3 regions of the Paenarthrobacter sp. NPDC089307 genome follow, and region 3 is predicted to be linked to each of the others. Evidence: predicted binding sites of a transcription regulator. Region 3 holds the regulator's gene; each other region holds the start of a gene.
The links. The regulator HrcA, encoded in region 3, represses chaperone genes, less so after heat shock. The targets are predictions, from matches to a motif close to TTNGCACTCGNNNNNNNCGAGTGCNAA.
Positions count from the first base shown of each region.

Region 1: groL (chaperonin GroEL) is a predicted target of HrcA. The motif match lies at 2,825-2,851, and genes of this name have one in related genera.
Region 2: groES (co-chaperone GroES) is a predicted target of HrcA. The motif match lies at 1,749-1,775, and genes of this name have one in related genera.

Region 1 is NZ_JBFBHE010000002.1:685,786-692,008, forward strand. It holds gene AB0N72_RS07025 (RNase H family protein) at 1-809, opposite strand, end outside; gene groL (chaperonin GroEL) at 1,016-2,641, opposite strand; gene AB0N72_RS07035 (cold-shock protein) at 2,962-3,165, opposite strand; gene AB0N72_RS07040 (LytR C-terminal domain-containing protein) at 3,333-3,953, opposite strand; gene AB0N72_RS07045 (DUF3263 domain-containing protein) at 4,003-4,314, opposite strand; gene AB0N72_RS07050 (uracil-DNA glycosylase) at 4,447-5,214, shown strand; gene AB0N72_RS07055 (siderophore-interacting protein) at 5,380-6,219, shown strand.
Region 2 is NZ_JBFBHE010000004.1:86,144-92,366, forward strand. It holds gene AB0N72_RS10740 (shikimate 5-dehydrogenase) at 1-60, shown strand, start outside; gene AB0N72_RS10745 (SAM-dependent methyltransferase) at 65-1,294, opposite strand; gene AB0N72_RS10750 (hypothetical protein) at 1,362-1,724, shown strand; gene groES (co-chaperone GroES) at 1,917-2,213, shown strand; gene groL (chaperonin GroEL) at 2,298-3,911, shown strand; gene AB0N72_RS10765 (acyltransferase family protein) at 4,220-6,223, shown strand, end outside.
Region 3 is NZ_JBFBHE010000001.1:662,540-668,762, reverse strand. It holds gene lepA (translation elongation factor 4) at 1-1,442, shown strand, start outside; gene hemW (radical SAM family heme chaperone HemW) at 1,443-2,672, shown strand; gene AB0N72_RS03035 (DUF4870 domain-containing protein) at 2,680-3,093, opposite strand; gene AB0N72_RS03030 (DUF3097 domain-containing protein) at 3,225-4,076, opposite strand; gene hrcA (heat-inducible transcriptional repressor HrcA) at 4,305-5,312, shown strand; gene dnaJ (molecular chaperone DnaJ) at 5,363-6,223, shown strand, end outside.

The DNA of each region.
Region 1 (6,223 bases), on a different contig from region 3:
ACCCCGATCCTCCCAATATCGGCCCGGACGTCCGGCCTCAGCAGTTCCCGTTCAAGGGCAAGGACCGTGTCCTCCGCCGAAAGCTCCGGGGCTGAGGCGTCGTCGCCGAGTTCGCTGAAGAGATCGGCCTGGCCGAAGATGCCGGATTCACCAAAAAGGGTGGGCTCAAAATGCGGCCGGGCGCTGCGGTCAACCCGGGCGGGCGCCGTGTTCACTGCCGGGACCGCATCCACAGCAGTGCGGGTGCCTGCCGTTGCACCCGCGGGCACGGCCTCAGCGGCCAGTGGCAGGACCGGCGCAGCGATCAAGGACTCTTCCGCGGCGGCAGGTGCCTTCCCGGGCGTCCCGGGGAAGCCAGGGCCGCTCCTGGGAGCTACGCCCTGCTGGTAGGCCGTTGCCACAGCACGGGCGCGCTCGTCCGCGGCCTCATTGAGGTCATGGCCCGCATGGCCCTTGACCCATTCGAACGTGTACTTCCGTCCGGCGATCGCTTGGTCGATGTCTTTGAGGAGGTCAACATTCAGCACCGGCTTCCCGTCGGCCTTCCGCCACCCCTTGCGCTTCCAGCCCGGCATCCACTTGGTTATGCAGTTGATGACGTATTGGCTGTCGCAAAGGATCAGCAGTTCTTCCTGCGGCACGTGGGCAGTGGAGCGGAAGAGATCCAGGACAGCCATCAGTTCTCCCTGGTTGTTGGTGCCGTGCGGCCACCCTCCCGCGCGCCAACAGGAGTCATCAACGTACCAGGCCCAACCGGCCGGCCCAGGATTGCCGAGGGCGGACCCGTCGGCGGCAGCAATAATCGTCATACGTTAATCCTGCCAGACCCCACAGACACTAAAACCGTGCCCGCACCCAACCAGGTCGCAGTACAGGTCGTTTGGGCGCTCAGAACGGCCTGAACTGCGACCCACTTGGGGGAATACAGCAAAACGGCGGCCCCCACCCGAAGGTGAGGACCGCCGTCGTATGTTTCAAGCGTGAGCTTGGCGCTGTATTGCTACAGCTTGGGGGCTTAGAAGCCGCCCATGCCGCCCATGTCGTCGCCGCCGGGAGCCGGAGCGTTCTTCTCAGGCTTGTCAGCGACTACGGCTTCGGTGGTCAGGAAGAGACCAGCGATGGAAGCAGCGTTCTGGAGAGCCGAGCGGGTGACCTTTACGGGGTCGTTCACGCCGGCAGCCAGAAGGTCTTCGTAGACGCCCGTGGCAGCGTTCAGGCCGTGGCCGGAAGGCAGGCCGCGAACCTTGTCCACTACTACGCCAGGCTCGAGGCCGGCGTTGAAAGCGATCTGCTTCAGGGGAGCATCGATGGCCACCTTGACGATGTTGGCACCGGTTGCCTCGTCACCCTGCAGGGTGAGGTTGGCGAATGCCTTGGCGCCAGCCTGGATGAGGGCAACGCCACCACCGGCAACGATGCCTTCTTCAACAGCAGCCTTTGCGTTGCGGACGGCGTCCTCAATGCGGTGCTTGCGTTCCTTGAGCTCAACTTCGGTGGCTGCACCGGCCTTGATGACTGCAACGCCGCCGGCCAGCTTGGCCAGGCGCTCCTGCAGCTTCTCGCGGTCGTAGTCCGAGTCGGAGTTCTCGATCTCGGCGCGGATCTGGGCCACGCGGCCTGCGATGGCGTCGGCGTCGCCGGCACCTTCAACAATGGTGGTCTCGTCCTTGGTGACAACCACCTTGCGGGCGGTGCCGAGGAGGTCAAGGCCAGCGTTTTCGAGCTTGAGGCCAACTTCTTCGGAGATGACCTGGCCACCGGTGAGGATGGCGATGTCGGCCAGCTGGGCCTTGCGACGGTCACCGAAGCCCGGAGCCTTGACGGCAACGGACTTGAAGGTGCCACGGATCTTGTTGACGATCAGGGTGGCCAGAGCCTCGCCCTCGATGTCTTCGGCGATGATCAGCAGCGGCTTGTTGGACTGCATGACCTTCTCCAGAACCGTGACGAGTTCCTTCACGTTGGAGATCTTGGAGTTGACGATCAGGATGTACGGGTCTTCGAGGACCGTTTCCTGGCGCTCTGCGTCGGTGACGAAGTAAGCGGAGATGTAGCCCTTGTCGAAGCGCATGCCTTCGGTGAGCTCGAGTTCCAGACCGAAGGTGTTGGACTCTTCAACCGTGATGACGCCTTCCTTGCCCACCTTGTCCAGGGCTTCGGCGATCAGGCTGCCGATTTCCGGGTCGCCGGCGGAGATGGAAGCCGTAGCTGCGATCTCTTCCTTGGTTTCGATTTCCTTGGCGGAAGTCAGGAGTTCGCTGATGACTGCTTCAACAGCCTTCTCGATACCGCGCTTGAGGGACAGCGGGTCGGCGCCGGCGGCAACGTTGCGCAGGCCTTCCTTCACCAGTGCCTGGGCAAGAACGGTTGCAGTGGTGGTACCGTCGCCAGCGACGTCATCCGTCTTCTTGGCAACTTCCTTGACCAGCTCTGCACCGATCTTCTCGTAAGGATCGTCCAGCTCGATCTCCTTGGCGATGGAAACGCCATCGTTGGTGATCGTGGGGGCGCCCCACTTCTTTTCGAGGACGACGTTGCGTCCACGCGGGCCGAGGGTGACCTTGACGGCGTCTGCGAGGGTGTTCAGGCCCCGCTCGAGGCCGCGGCGTGCCTCTTCATCAAATGCAATGATCTTGGCCATAACGGCGGTAGTCCTTTCGGGACAGTCGTTAAGAAGGTACCTGTCAGATGGAGTGCCCGCGACGGACGGTCCTTCACGTGCGGCCTCTGTATGCCCCGCGCTCCGGACCTCACCCCACCAAGGTGTTTCTTGATCCCCCAGCGGTTCCACCACCGCCCCGCCGTCGGAGTGAACCGGGCCGGATTAGCAGTCGAACCGTAGGAGTGCTAAATCAATAATTAGCACTCGACCGGTGAGAGTGCAAGCAGGGGCTCCACTTTTCGCAGTCTGGAAGGGGGTTTCAGCCAAGAGCTGACCAGTACCCGGGGAACCGCAGGGAGTCAGGCGACGCGGACGCCTTCGGCCTGCGGCCCCTTCTGCCCCTCGCCCAGTTCGAACTCCACCCGCTGGCCCTCTTCAAGGGCGCGGAAGCCATCCATCTGGATGGCGGACCAGTGCACGAAAACGTCGTCGCCAGAATCATCCACAGTGATGAATCCGTAGCCTTTTTCGGCGTTGAACCATTTGACGGTTCCCAATGCCATGATGCCCACACTTTCGCAGTAGCCAAGACCGGTTGCCGGGATCTCCGGACCGGAATTAGTCCACTGTAACCACAGTCACTATGCCGGCGCTGCCCCTGGCGGGCAGGGCGCCGGTTTTGTTATTGAGGCTTAACCGAGTTTGGCTTTTGGGCTTTGAATCCGCGGGATTACTGGTAGCCGGGTCCCGCAACGACAACCAGCGGCTGCTGCACGTCGGGGGTCTCCACAATCGTCTTGATACCGAGGAGAGTCCCCAAGGCTTCGGCGTTGGCCTTCTGCCCGGGAGCGTTATAGAAGATCACCGACGTTTGCTGGGGAATGCCGCCCCAGTTGCCCACCGTACTGAGGGTCCAACCGCCGCCTTGAACCAGCCCTGCGACCCTGCCGGCCAAGCCTGCCGTGCCGGCTCCGTTGTACACGGCGACAGGAACGCTCTTGTCCACCGGCGCCGATGATGGAGTCGCCGATGGGCTGCTCGACGGCGTCGGCTGGGTGCTCGGTTCGCTGGAAGCGGGCGGGGCGCTGCTCGATTCGGAAGGCGCGGCCGAAGGCGAGGTCGACGTTTGCTGGGGTGCCGGCGTCGAGACGCTTGACGACGCGCTGGGCGCCACCAGCCCGAGGTTCGGAAGGATGAGGAACGCCACCAGGCCGAGTACCAATGCCACGGCTCCAACCGTCAGGACCGGCCACAATGTGGGACGCGAAACGTCCTGGCCGTCGCGGTGAACGCCTTGCCGGGAGGTGTTCTGGGGGACCTGGTCGAATTCGTCCCTGGCATATTTGGTCATGGTGAAGCGTTGTCCTTGCTGGTTGCTGCTGACAGATCAGCCTGGCGAATTACGCGTCGGACCCCAAGCGGCGCGCTGTCCGCGCACGTTGGCGGGACGTACGTAGTCTACGCAATCTCTTGACGAGCATGGGGTCGTGGGCCAGCGCGTCCTCGGTATCGATCAGCGCATTCAGGATCTGGTAATAGTGTGTGGCGGAAAGATCGAACAATTCACGGATGGCCTGCTCTTTGGCGCCGGCGTACTTCCACCACTGCCGTTCGAGCGCCAGCATCTGCTGGTCCCGCTCGCTCAACGGGGAGTCGCTTCGGGTCTCGGCCGCGAGGTCTTCCAACGCCAATCCGTCCGCCTGCGGCGCCATTGGTTCCGGTGCTGGTTCTGCCACGGCACACTCCTTCGACGCTTGTTGGGGAAAATGTCCTACCCCCATGTTACGGGCGAATAACATCACTGTCATTCGCTCCACCGGCGCCACGCGGGGGACAATGACCGGGTGACTGGCGAGGATGCTCTTTTTGATCTTGAACCTGCCGGCGCGGCAGACCCGGGTTTTGCCGCGCTGATTGACCGCCCCCTGGACGAGTTGATGGCACCCGACTGGGCCGATGCGATGCGGCCCGTGGAGGAGCAGCTGCGTGACGCCTTGGCCTACGTCGCCCAGCGCTCCGGGGGCGGCGAACAGGTGCTTCCGGCAGCGGGCAACGTCCTGCGCGCCTTCCGGCAACCCCTCGCCGACGTCAAAGTACTTCTCTTGGGCCAGGACCCCTATCCGACCCCGGGTCACGCGGTGGGACTCTCCTTTTCCGTCTCGCGCCAAACACGGCCCATCCCCCGCAGCCTCGCCAACATCTACCGCGAGCTCCACGACGACCTCGGCCTAACTCCCCGCGTCCACGGCGATCTCAGTGCTTGGACGGAGCAAGGAGTCCTGTTGCTGAACCGCGTTCTCACGGTGGAGGCCCGCAATGCCGGCGCCCACCGCGGCAAAGGATGGGAAGCCATTACGACGGCGGCAGTCACCGCCGTCGCACGCCGCACGGACGGTGCGGGGCAGCGGAAGCCCCTGGTCGCGATCCTGTGGGGCAAGGATGCCGAAAGCGTCACCCCGCTGCTGGATGGAGCGCCTTCCATCGTGTCAGTGCACCCCAGCCCGTTGTCGGCGTCACGGGGCTTCTTTGGCTCCAAGCCGTTCAGCCGGACCAACGAACTGCTGGTCGAACAGGGCGCGGACCCTGTCGACTGGGAACTGCCTGTCCTGTAGCCCCAACCCTCACTCACATCCCACCCCCTTGCCGCCAAACCCTCACGCACATCCCACCCCGAGCTGAGCGAGCGTCCGGGCGAAGCACCCGGGACGTGAGCGAGCGTGTGTAACCTTCGACTCATAGCAAGCCGGGGTCTGGGCGATTAGCTTAGGCTTGCCTATATGGCTGCCCTCCCCGTGACATCGTCCGCCTCCCGCCAAACCCGGCCCCAGGTCAACCTCACCGTCCTGCGCCGCGAGGAGCTCTCGCCGCACATGGTGCGGATTGTGGCCGGCGGACCGGGATTCAGCGATTACGAGAACAACGACTACGTGGATCGCTACATCAAGATCGTCTTCCCACAGCCGGGCGTCGATTACGGGCACCCGCTGGACTTGTGGGCCATCCGCGAGACCATGCCGCGAGAGCAGTGGCCGCACACCCGCACCTACACCATCCGCTGGGTAAACCTCGAGGCACAGGAGTTGGCCATCGACTTCGTAGTCCACGGAGACGAAGGCTTGGCCGGTCCTTGGGCGGCTTCCGCCAAACCCGGGGACTCCCTGATCTTCACCGGTCCAGGGGGCGGCTACAACCCATCCCCCGACGCCGACTGGTATCTCTTCGCCGGTGATGACGCCGCGATTCCGGCCATCGCGGCCAGCATTGAAGCCTTGGCCCCGGACGCTCGCGGAACCGCCTACCTTGAGGTGGACAACGAAGCCGACATCCTCCCCATTGCAACTCCGCAGGGCGTGGAGTTGCACTGGCTTTTGCGCAAGGGCACGGCCGCCGGCTCCAGCAACCTTCTGCTGGATGCCCTCCGAAGCACCGAATGGCTGCCTGGACGCGTTGATGTCTTCGCCCACGGAGAGCGGGGATACATGAAGGGCCTGCGCGAGATCTTCTTCAACCAGCGCGGCCTCGAACGCTCTCAGGTTTCCCTGTCCGGCTACTGGGCCCAGGGCCGTGTGGAGGAAGTGTTCCAGGCGGAGAAAAAGCTCCCGGTCGGCCAGATCTAGGTGG
Region 2 (6,223 bases), on a different contig from region 3:
ACCGGGGTGCGCCCCACCCCCGGACAGGTGCGCGAAGCCTCGGAATTCTCGCGTCGCTGACGCCCTAGGCAGTCACCGGTTCCACCACTGCAACCACTCTTTCCTCACCAATCCTGGTGAGGACAAGGGTGGCTGTTTTCGCATCCTTGCCCTTTTCGGGCTTGCCCGGCAGCAGTTGCTTCCTCAGCTCTTCGGGAGTTACCGCGGTGCCGCGCTTCTTGATGTCCAGGACCGTGATGCCGTTGGCCTTGACCCATCCCTTCAGGGCTTTGACGTTGAACGGCATCACCTCCAGGACCTTGTACGCGCGGGCGAAGGGTGTGTCCTGCAGTTCGGACGCGCAGATATAGGCGATGTGCTCGTCAACAAGGTGCCCGCCCAGGCGTTCGGCGACGTCGGCCACCAGCCCTGCGCGGATCACCGCCCCATCGGGTTCGTAGAGGTAGCCTTCAACAGGCCCGACGGCGGCTGCCGGACCGCCGTCGAAATCCTCGCCGCTGGTGATCTCGGCGGCGCCCTGGCTGCCGATGACGAGCGCTGCGCGGCGAACGCCGGGCCGGGCCACGGCGTTGAACCACAGCGTGGCCTCGGTGACATCGCCGCCCACGGAAACCCACTGGACCTCGCACTCCGAGGGCACGGAATCGTGGGGGATCCCCGGGCCCATCTTGACACCCACGGCGCGCCCGGTGGCCGCCAGGCTTTCCACGAACGACAACGGAGGCGAGAAAGCCTCCGGATCCCAGATCCGCTTGGTCCCCGAGGTCGAAGTGGTTCGTCGGGCGGGGTCCAGCCACACGCCGTAGATACCCTCGAGGTCCACCGACTCGGCCTCCGCGTGCACCACTTTCGCGTGCGGGAAAGGCATGAGGTTCATCATTGCGCACGCTGCGGTGGTCTCATCCATTTCCACAGCAGTGACGGCAATATCCATGGATGCCATCGCCATGGAATCGGCACCAAGGCCACAGCCGAGGTCAGCTACATGGGTGATACCGGCCTGGGCGAAACGCTCAGCGTGGCGGGCGGCGACGTTCAATCGGGTGGCTTGCTCCAAGCCCGCCTGGGTGAAGAGCATTTGCCGGGCGAATTCGCCGAACTTGGCCTCGGCGCGGGTCCGCAAACGGGATTGCGTGAGCACGGCGGCCACGAGTTCGGGGGAGTGGCCGGCCTTCCGGAGACTGGCATTGACGGTGAGGGCATCCGCCTCACGGTACGGCCCCAGCGAGGCAAGAAGTTCCCAACCTTCAGAGGTCAATAAAGGCGCGATCTGTTCCTGCGGTGCATGAGGCATGGGAACAAGCCTAACGTTGCGCGTCGCGGCGGTGTGACTGTGGAATCAGCCGGATAGGGTTGTTTTCATGGAAGACAACGCAGCACCGCAGCCCTCCCGCCTCACCAAGTTCGCCCGGCCGGCCCTGATCGCGGGCGCTGTCATCGCGGTGGTCTGCATCGGCCTGTTGATCGTTATCTTCGCCCTGGACTCCTTCAACGCGGCAGCCTATTCCGTCACCGGCAAGAGCGTCAGCGACTCCACGGATGAGGCGCGCGACATCCGCGACCTCTACAGCGGCGCCCGCTTGGGCGGCATCATCGCCCTGGTGGTATCCGGCGTCGTGGCGGCGGCCTCGGCGGTGGTGCTCTATGTGAACCGTGGCAGCGCCTCACTGGATGGGGACGACGACGGCGAAGACTATGACCTGGACGACCTCAGGGACCAGTGAGCGACGTTCACCCATGACGAAATGCTGGCACTCACCTTGACCGAGTGCTAACGCCTTACATAGAGTCTTGTTAGCACTCTCCCCCGGAGGCTGCTAATCCCGCCAGGCGTCCACCGGCACCGCGACGACGGTTGTACGCCACGGCACCCTAGTTCTTAGTCCATGAATCAGCTCATGAAAAGGAGAGTCCGAGTGTCGGTCTCGATTAAGCCTCTTGAGGATCGTATTGTTGTTCGCCCGCTCGAAGCAGAGCAGACCACGGCTTCCGGCCTGGTTATTCCGGACTCCGCACAGGAGAAGCCGCAGGAAGGCGAAGTTGTTGCAATCGGCCCCGGCCGCTTCGATGACAACGGCAACCGCGTACCGGTTGACGTAGCTGTTGGCGACGTCGTCATCTACTCCAAGTACGGTGGAACCGAAGTCAAGACCGGCGGCAGCGAGTACCTCGTTCTGTCCGCCCGCGACGTCCTTGCGATCGTCGTAAAGTAACTTCCTGGAGCCCCGCACCGCCGTCGCGTTGGAATTATTCCGAGCGTCAGCGGTGCGGGTTTTCTGTCTCGAAAGGACACAACCATGGCAAAGCAGCTTGCTTTTAACGATGCTGCCCGCCGGTCTCTTGAGGCCGGTATCGACAAGCTCGCCAACACTGTCAAGGTGACGCTTGGCCCGCGCGGCCGCAACGTCATTCTGGACAAGAAGTGGGGCGCTCCCACGATCACCAACGATGGCGTCACCATCGCGCGTGAAGTTGAGCTTGACGACCCCTACGAGAACCTTGGTGCACAGCTGGCCAAGGAAGTAGCTACCAAGACCAACGACGTCGCAGGCGACGGCACCACCACGGCAACCGTGCTGGCCCAGGCCCTGGTCAAGGAAGGCCTGCGCAACGTTGCTGCCGGTGCCGCTCCCGGCGAGATCAAGCGCGGCATCGAAGTTGCCGTTGAAGCCGTTGCAGCACGCCTCCTGGAGAACGCCCGCGAAGTCGAAGGCACCCAGGTAGCCAACGTTGCAGCCATCTCCGCCCAGAGCGACGAGGTTGGCGAACTGCTGGCCGAGGCGTTCGGCAAGGTGGGCAAGGACGGTGTCATCACCATTGAAGAGTCCTCCACCACGCAGACCGAGCTGGTCCTGACTGAAGGCATGCAGTTCGACAAGGGCTACCTGTCCCCGTACTTCGTCACCGACGCAGAACGCCAGGAAGCTGTCCTCGAGGACGCCCTCATCCTGATCAACCAGGGCAAGATCTCCTCGCTGCAGGACTTCCTGCCGCTGCTGGAAAAGGCCCTGCAGGCGAACAAGCCGCTCTTCATCATCGCTGAAGACATCGAAGGCGAGGCCCTCTCCACGCTGATCGTCAACCGCATCCGCGGCACGCTCAACGTTGTTGCCGTCAAGGCTCCCGGCTTCGGTGACCGCCGCAAGGCCATGCTCCAGGACATCGCCACGCTCACGGGCGCCCAGGTTGTTTCCCCGGATCTTGGCCTGACGCTGGACTCTGTCGGCCTCGAGGTACTTGGTACGGCCCGCCGCATCACGGTCACCAAGGACAACACCACCATCGTGGACGGTGCCGGAACCGAGCAGGATGTTGCTGACCGCGTTGCACAGCTCCGCGCTGAACTGACCCGGACGGACTCCGACTGGGACAAGGAAAAGCTGCAGGAACGCCTGGCCAAGCTGGCTGGCGGCATCGGCGTCATCAAGGTTGGCGCAGCCACCGAAGTTGAGCTGAAGGAAAAGAAGCACCGCATCGAGGACGCCGTGTCCTCCACGCGTGCAGCCCTCGAAGAAGGCATTGTTTCCGGTGGCGGTTCCGCCCTCATCCACGCCCTGAAGGCACTGGATGAGTCCCCGGCCGTCAAGGACCTCGAAGGTGACGCAGCAGCCGCTGTAGGCATCGTCCGCCGCGCACTGGTCCAGCCGCTGCGCTGGATCGCCCAGAACGCCGGTTTCGACGGCTTCGTCGTGGCAGCCAAGGTGTCCGAGCTCGAAGCCAACCATGGCTTCAACGCCAAGTCCGGTGAGTACGAGGACCTGATCGCCGCAGGCGTGATCGACCCCGTCAAGGTCACCCGCTCGGCACTCCGCAACGCCGCTTCCATCGCAGCCCTGGTTCTCACCACCGAGACGCTGGTTGCCGAGAAGCCCGCTGAGGAAGAAGACGCACACGCAGGCCACCAGCACTAAGCGCCTGTCCTGCTGAAACCCTGCAGGAACCCCGGTCACACTTGGTGGCCGGGGTTTCTGCTGTTTATGTTCCCGTGCAATATGTCACACCCTTGACCTGTGCGGCCGGGGCAGGCCCGGGGCCCCGGATAGGGTATCGCCACAGGTCACGCACAGGAAAACCTGCAATGATAGGTGGCTGAACCGGGGCCGGGGGAGGCCCGGAGGGCGGTCTGCAGCACCCTCGAACTGGGGGCGGGTGGGCAAAACCGCGTATTATTGATGCTTTGTGCCAGCCGCTGTGCCACCGCTTTAAGGAACTGCCTAACGTGACTACCCCAACGATTACAGCCTCAGCCCACCGCGGCAGGCGGGCTTCAGGTCCCGTTGGAAAGTCCAAGTTCCGCCCTGAGATCCAAGGTCTCAGGTCCCTCGCCGTGCTCATGGTGGTGAGCTACCACATTTGGATCGGGCGCGTCTCCGGAGGCGTTGATGTCTTCCTGCTGATCTCCGCCTTCCTCATGACGCTGCAGTTCACCGGACGCTACCAACAGGGCCGCCCGATGGACCTGGTGCGGCACTGGCTCCATCTGTTCAGGCGCCTGCTGCCCGCCGTCGTCGTGGTCCTGACCGGAACCCTCGCCGCCACGTTTGTCCTCATGCCCGCCACCAGGTGGGTGGAGATTGTCCAGCAGGCGTGGGCATCGCTGTTCTACTACGAGAACTGGTTGCTGCAGCAGCTCGCGGTGGATTACTACGCCACGGACCACAGCCTTGCGAGCCCGGTCCAGCACTTCTGGTCACTGTCGATACAAGGCCAGGTATTCATCCTTTGGCCCACCATCTTTGCCGCTGTCGCGCTGCTGTGCCGCCGCTTTGCGCTGCGTTACCGCGCGACGCTGGTGTACGTTTTCGGCATCATTTTCCTGGTCTCGTTTGTGTACTCCATCATCTTCACGGCCACCAACCAGGCAGTGGCGTACTTCGATACCTTCGCCCGCCTATGGGAATTTGCCCTGGGAACTCTGCTGGCGCTGATCCTGCCGGGGCTGAACTTCTCCAAGCCCGTCCGCGTGGTGATGGGCTGGGTCGGCGTGGCCGCCATGCTCACCTGCGGCATCCTGTTGCAGGTCCAGACCGCCTTCCCCGGCTTCGTGGCCCTGTGGCCCACCCTGGCGGCCGTGGCGGTCATCGCCGCCGGCCACACCGGGAGCCGTTTCGGCGTGGACCGCATCCTCAGTTCCAGGTTCCTGGTCCGCCTGGGTGACAACTCCTACGCCCTCTACCTGTGGCACTGGCCCATCCTGGTGATCGCCCTGGCATGGAGCGGCAAGGACCACGCCGGCTGGCTTTCCGGCACCGCCATCGTTGCGCTCTCGCTCCTCCTGGCTTTCCTCACCACCAAATACATCGAGAAGCCCTTCCGCCAGTGGAAGTGGCCCGAGATGAAGCGCAGGCGTGCGCTTATCGCCATCGCGGCTTGCGTGGCAGTGGCCTCTGCGCCTCTCCTCGGCTTCCAGTACAAGTTGGACCAGGACGAACAAGCTGCGCAGGCCCGGATGGTCTTCGACAATCCCGGCGCCAAGTCCCTCCTCCCGACATATGTGAACGAAATCGCCCCCAACGCCCTCACCCAGCCCACAGCCGAACGGATCGGGCGCGACTGGGCAAAGCTTCCGGATGGATGTTCCGGAGATACCAAGCCGGACTCGCAGCTTCTGCGGGACAACTGCCAGCAGAACAACGTTGGCTCCGATGCCACCAAGACCATCCTCGTGGTGGGCAACTCGCATTCCCAACAGTGGCTTGCCGCGCTTGGCCAGTTGGCGGAGGAACACCACTGGAAGTTGTATGCCTTGCTGTATGGGGCCTGTCCCTTTGCTACCGATGACCCCGACGTCGAGCCCGAGTGCAACGAGTTCAACCGTGAGGTCCGCCAGCACATTGAGGAGCACGCCCCCGATGCCGTGTTCACGGTGGGCACCAAGGCCGAACCCTCTGAACCGGACGAGAAACTGACGCGCGGATTCGAGGAGCTTGTCCAGGAAATCACTTCACGCGGAACGCAGGTCGTTGCGGTGCGTGACAACCCCAGGTTCACCTACAGCCTGACGGACTGCACCCTCTCGAAGGGCGTGGACAGCCCTGACTGCCGGCCCTTGAAGGCGGACGTGCTGGCAGAGCAGAGCCCCTTTGAAGAAGTGATGGGCAAGTACCAGGACCTGTTCGTGATCGATATGACGGACCTGATCTGCCTTGGGATCTACTGCCCGCCCATCATTGGCAATACCTTCGTCTACCTGGACGACAACCACCTGACCAAGACGTATGTG
Region 3 (6,223 bases):
TGACCATCATTCCTGTCCTGAACAAGATTGACCTGCCTGCGGCCCAACCCGAGAAGTACGCGGCCGAGCTTGCCAACCTCATCGGCGGGGACCCGGAGGACGTTCTGAAGGTTTCCGGCAAGACCGGCGTGGGTGTCGAATCGCTCCTGGACAAGATCGTCCGCGACCTGCCCGCACCCGTTGGCGATCCCGATGCTCCCGCTCGTGCAATGATTTTCGACTCCGTGTATGACACCTACCGTGGCGTGGTCACCTACGTCCGGGTGGTCGATGGCAAGCTCCATCCCCGTGAGCGCATCCAGATGATGTCTACCCGCGCAACGCACGAACTCCTGGAAATCGGGGTGAGTTCTCCGGAACCCACGCCGTCGAAGGGTTTGGGCGTCGGCGAGGTGGGTTACCTGATTACGGGCGTCAAGGACGTCCGGCAGTCCAAGGTGGGCGACACCGTCACCAACCTGGCAAAACCGGCGTCGGAATCCCTCAGTGGCTACGCCGATGCCAAGCCGATGGTCTTCTCCGGCCTGTACCCCCTGGACGGCACCGACTACCCCGTACTTCGCGATGCCCTGGAAAAGCTCATGCTCAACGACGCCGCCCTGGTGTACGAGCCTGAGACCTCCGCAGCGCTGGGCTTCGGCTTCCGTGTGGGCTTCCTGGGGCTTCTGCACCTGGAAATCACGCGTGAGCGCTTGGAGCGGGAGTACAACCTGGACCTCATCTCCACTGCTCCCAACGTGGAGTACGAGGTCACGCTGGAGGACAAGAGGGTTGTCCACGTTACCAACCCCAGCGAGTACCCCACAGGCAAGATCTCCGAGGTCCGTGAGCCGATGGTTTCCGCGACCGTTCTCGCGCCCAACGAGTTCGTCGGCGCCATCATGGAACTGTGCCAGAGCCGCCGCGGGCAGATGAAGGGCATGGACTACCTGTCCGAGGACCGCGTTGAGCTCCGGTACTGGATCCCGCTGGCGGAAATCGTGTTCGACTTCTTCGATCTCCTGAAGTCCAAGACCCGCGGTTACGCTTCGCTGGACTGGAAGGCCGACGGCGAGCAGGTTGCCGACCTCGTCAAGGTGGACATCCTGCTCCAGGGCGAACAGGTGGATGCCTTCAGCGCCATCACGCACCGCGACAAAGCTTATGCCTACGGCGTCATGATGACCGGCAAGCTCCGTGAGCTTATTCCGCGGCAGCAGTTCGAAGTTCCCATCCAGGCAGCCATCGGATCGCGCATTATCGCCCGCGAGAGCATCCGCGCTATCCGCAAGGACGTTCTGGCCAAGTGCTACGGCGGTGACATCACCCGTAAGCGCAAGCTGCTCGAGAAGCAAAAAGAGGGCAAGAAGCGCATGAAGATGGTGGGCCGCGTTGAGGTCCCCCAGGAAGCCTTCATCGCCGCGCTCACCACTGATGAATCCAAGGACAAGGCCAAGAAGTAAATGCCAAGCGTCCTACCTTTGGGCGATCCGGCACCTGCGGATGGCATCTTGCCTCCGCAGGTGCTGGACGGCGTCGAGCAGCGTAAATTCGCGCTCTACGTGCACATTCCGTTCTGTGCCGTTCGGTGCGGGTACTGCGATTTCAACACCTACACCGCGACGGAGCTTGGCGGGGGAGCGTCGCAGGATGCTTATGCGTCCACAGCCGTTTCAGAGCTGGGTTTCGCGGCCAACGCCCTTGAGGCTTCCGGCCTGCCGCCGCGCCCCCTCAGCACAGTGTTCTTCGGGGGTGGCACACCTACCCTCCTGCCGGCGGAGGACTTGGCGCAGATCCTGCGCGCCGCCGTCGGGCAATGGGGCCTTGAGCCTGGCGCCGAGGTGACAACCGAGGCGAATCCGGACTCCGTGACGCCGGAGTCTCTGCAACTGCTTGCGGACGCAGGCTTTACCCGTGTGTCGTTCGGTATGCAGTCCGCTGTTCCACACGTGTTGAAGGTCCTTGACCGGACGCACACACCCAGCCGGGTACCCCTGGTTGTGCAATGGGCGCGCGAGGCCGGTCTGGCCGTCAGCCTGGACCTCATCTACGGTACGCCCGGGGAGTCCATGGAGGACTGGGAGTTCTCACTCCAAACGGCCCTGTCCTACGGACCGGACCACATCAGCGCCTATGCGCTGATCGTGGAGGAGGGCACCAAGCTCGCTGCACAGATCAGGCGCGGACAGGTGCCGGGAATCGACGACGACGATCACGCCGCCAAGTACGAACTGGCGGACAAGATGATCTCAGCGGCGGGCCTGAACTGGTACGAGGTCAGCAACTGGTCCAGGACTCCGGAACAAGCATGCCGCCATAATCTGGCTTACTGGCGCGGGGATGACTGGTGGGGGATTGGCCCCGGTGCACACTCACATGTTGGTGGCGTTCGCTGGTGGAACGTAAAACACCCCACGGCCTACGCATCGCGGCTGGGAACCGGAGCCTCGCCTGCGGCGGGGCGTGAAACCCTCGACGCCGGCACCCGTGAAGTCGAGAGGATCATGCTGGAGGCGCGGCTGGGCACAGGCCTTGACGTGGATGCCCTGGACAAGGTTGGCCGCCACGCGATGGCGGGCCTTATTGCAGATGGACTGGTTGATCCGGTTCAGGCGTTCAAGGGACGTCTGGTTCTTACGCTGAAGGGTCGCCTGCTCGCTGATGCCGTAGTCCGCAGGATCCTGCCGGACTGAACCTGCGTTACTTGATCCAGCGCAGGTTGAACTTGTAGCGGTGCGGCTGGCCGTGGTTGACGCGGATGCCCGCCGAGACCGAGAAGCACGTCAGCGCAACCCAGATGCCAGTGGCGATCACTGCAAAAATGTTTCCTACAACTGGCAACAGGACAAGGATGTTGGCCAGCACGGCGGCGATGGTGGGAGGAAGCGTGAAGTTCAGCGCTTCCTTTGATTCCTGCGCTGTAAATGGTCCCCGGTCACGGAAGATCAAGTAGATCAAGAGTGCCGGCAAGCATCCCAGGATGCCGCCGAAGTGCGCCAATGTGGCCCACTGCCTGTCCTCACTGGCTGTCAGCGGGAGTGCGTTGGCAGGGGCGCCATGGTACTGGGGCCGGCCTGCGGCGCTGCCCGGTTCTTCAGGAGCGTTATCTGCCACGGTGTCTTCCCTTTGCTTTAAATGCTTTAAAGATGCTGCGGTGTTGCTGTCCAAGAATACCGGCCCGAGCGTCCTTCCCGGGACCAACGCCCCGGAAACACACGAGATCCTGCAGTGCCGGGCCGGCAACCCTACGGAACCGTCAGGAAGTCTATGACTTCTTCCACACGGCCCAGCAACGAGGCTTCGAGGTCCGAGTAGCTGCGCACGGCACCAATTAGCCGTTGCCAGCCCAAGCCTATGTCCTCGGCTGTTTCGTGGGGCCAACCGAAGGCTCTGAGGATCCCGGTTTTCCAGTCCGTACCGCGGGCTACTGCGGGCCACTGCTCAATGCCCAGGACCTTGGGCCGGATTGCCTGCCAAACATCAACGTATGGGTGGCCGACAATCAGGACGTTGCCTGGAGCGCCAGGGACTGTCATGGCATCGGCTGCGATACGGGATTCCTTGGAGCCTTGCACCAGGTGATCCACGAGTATGCCCAAGCGGCGGCCGGGGCCTGGGCGGAAGTCGACGATGGCGGATTTGAGGTCATCCACCCCATGGAGGGGTTCCACCACGATGCCCTCAACGCGAAGGTCATCACCCCAAACCTTCTCTACGAGTTCGGCGTCGTGTTTGCCTTCGACCCAGATGCGGCTCGCCTTGGCGACCTGGGCACGTTGGCCCTGGACCTTCACCGAGCCCGAAGCCGTCCGCCCGGCCGGGACTGCTGAAGCTGGCTGTCTGGGGGCCGGAGGCATCAACCGGATCGCCTGTCCTTCGAGGAGGAACCCGTACCCAAGCTGGAACGATTTCGTCTTTCCGCGCCTGTCCTCGAGTGACACGATGTGCATGCCACCTGTCTTCTCAACCCTCGTCACTTCGCCCACCCAGCCCGACTGGACGTCTTCGAGGACCATTCCCCGTTGAACGGGAACCTCAGGGAGCTGGCGTTTGGCCGGAGCCGTCAGATCCTGCGGGCCCCAATTATCGAAAGCCAAGGAATTCCTACCTCTGTGGTGATGTGTGAAGGGACAGGGTCAGCATTCATTAACCGGTATTTTGGCGCTGCCCTGTACGCAGTCCGCGGACAGATTCAATGCTAGCAACGCGGTAGCTCATACTAGACTTGTTAGCACTTGGGCATGTTGAGTGCTAAGTGCGGTGATCCCTCGAGGTCCCGCGGTGACCGGTCCCTTGGACCATGGCAGTCGTCAGGAGGTGGAGCAATGAGTGAGCCACGCAAGTTGGAAGTGCTGCGTGCCATCGTTGAGGATTACGTGCATTCCCGGGAGCCCGTGGGATCGAAGGCCCTTGTTGAGAGGCATCACCTCGGAGTCTCCAGTGCCACCATCCGCAATGACATGGCTGTCCTGGAAGAGGAGGGACTCATTGCCGCCCCGCATACCAGTGCGGGCCGGATTCCCACGGACAAGGGCTATCGCCTGTTCGTCGACAGGATCTCCCAGGTCAAGCCTCTGTCCGCCGCCGAGCGTCGGGCCATCCATTCGTTGCTGGAGGGCCCGGACGATGTCGATGACATTCTTGAGCGCACCGTCAGGCTCCTGTCCCAGCTGACCAACCAGGTCGCCGTCGTGCAGTACCCACACTCGAACCGTGCCTTGGTCCGCCACGCAGAATTTGTCCTGCTGGCTCCCAAGCAGGTTCTTGTGGTCCTTATCGCGGACACGGGGAGTGTCGTGCAGAAAGTCATCGATGCCGGCTCCGACGTGGGCAACGAGGCCTTGATGCTCTTGCGGTCGCGTTTCCTGGGCAGCATTGCCGGCACGCAGTTGGCCCTTCTGCCGCAGGTGCTTCCGTCCGTGGTGGCCCTCTGCCCGCCGGAGCTTCGCGGCCTGGCACAAAAGCTGGCCAACGGCTTGGAATCATTAAGTGACACCAGTCGCGAAGAGCGCATCCTCATGGCCGGTACGGCCAACCTCGCGCGTTCAAACGTGGACTTCCCGTTGAGCATCGGGCCCGTGCTCGAGGCCCTTGAGGAACAAGTTGTCATGCTCCGGTTGTTGTCGGACATGGGGGACGATCCCCGGGGCGTCACGGTCAGTATTGGCCGGGAGAATCCATATGACGGCCTGGCCGAGGCATCAGTGGTGGCCACAGGCTACGGCTCAGGTGCCAAGGTGGGAATCCTTGGACCGACCCGCATGGACTATCCCACCACTATGGCGGCAGTTCGCGCTGTGGCCCGCTACCTTTCCCGCATTCTCGGCGGCTGAACACCGGCCTGAGAAAACATCCGTAGTACAACCAGGAAGAGATACCGACTTTGAGCAGCCACTATGACGTTTTGGGAGTCTCGCCGGAAGCCACCGGGGAAGAGATCAAAAAGGCGTACCGCAAGCTGGCGCGGAAACTCCACCCGGACGTAAACCCCGGAGAGGACGTCGCGGAGCAATTCAAGGCCGTGACGCACGCATACGAAGTATTGTCAGATCCCCAAAAACGCCGTGTTTACGATGCCACAGGCAATGAAAACGGCACCGACAACGGCTTCGGTGGCGGTTACGCCGGCCAAGGCTTCGCCTTCCAGGACATTTTCGACACATTCTTTGGCGGCGGGGGTGGCCATGGTGGGCCTGCCTCCCGCGTCCGGCGTGGACAGGACGCCCTCATCAGCGTCCGGATCGACCTCAAGGATGCCGTGTTCGGCGTCAACAAGAAGCTTGAGGTGGACACGGCCGTGGTCTGCCCGACCTGTGACGGCAGCTGCTGCCGTCCCGGCACCCACCCTGAGCGCTGTGATATTTGTGGTGGCAGCGGACAGGTCCAGCGCGCAGTCCGCTCCATCCTTGGACAGGTCATGACCACCGCCCCTTGTGGTTCCTGCGAAGGTTTCGGCACCGTCATCAAGGACCCCTGCAACGAGTGCAGCGGACAGGGCCGCATCAGGAGCCGCCGTTCGCTCACCATCAAGGTTCCCGCGGGCGTCGCCACCGGCACCCGCATCCAGCTGTCCGGCCAGGGGGAGGCAGGTCCGGCAGGTGGTCCTGCCGGTGACCTGTACGTGGAGATCCGCGTCAACAACGATTCCATGTTCGTACGCGAAGGCGATGACCTGCACGCAACCCTGAGCGTGCCCATGACTGCGGCGGCGCTGGGAACCGATGTCCAGCTTGATACCTTCGAC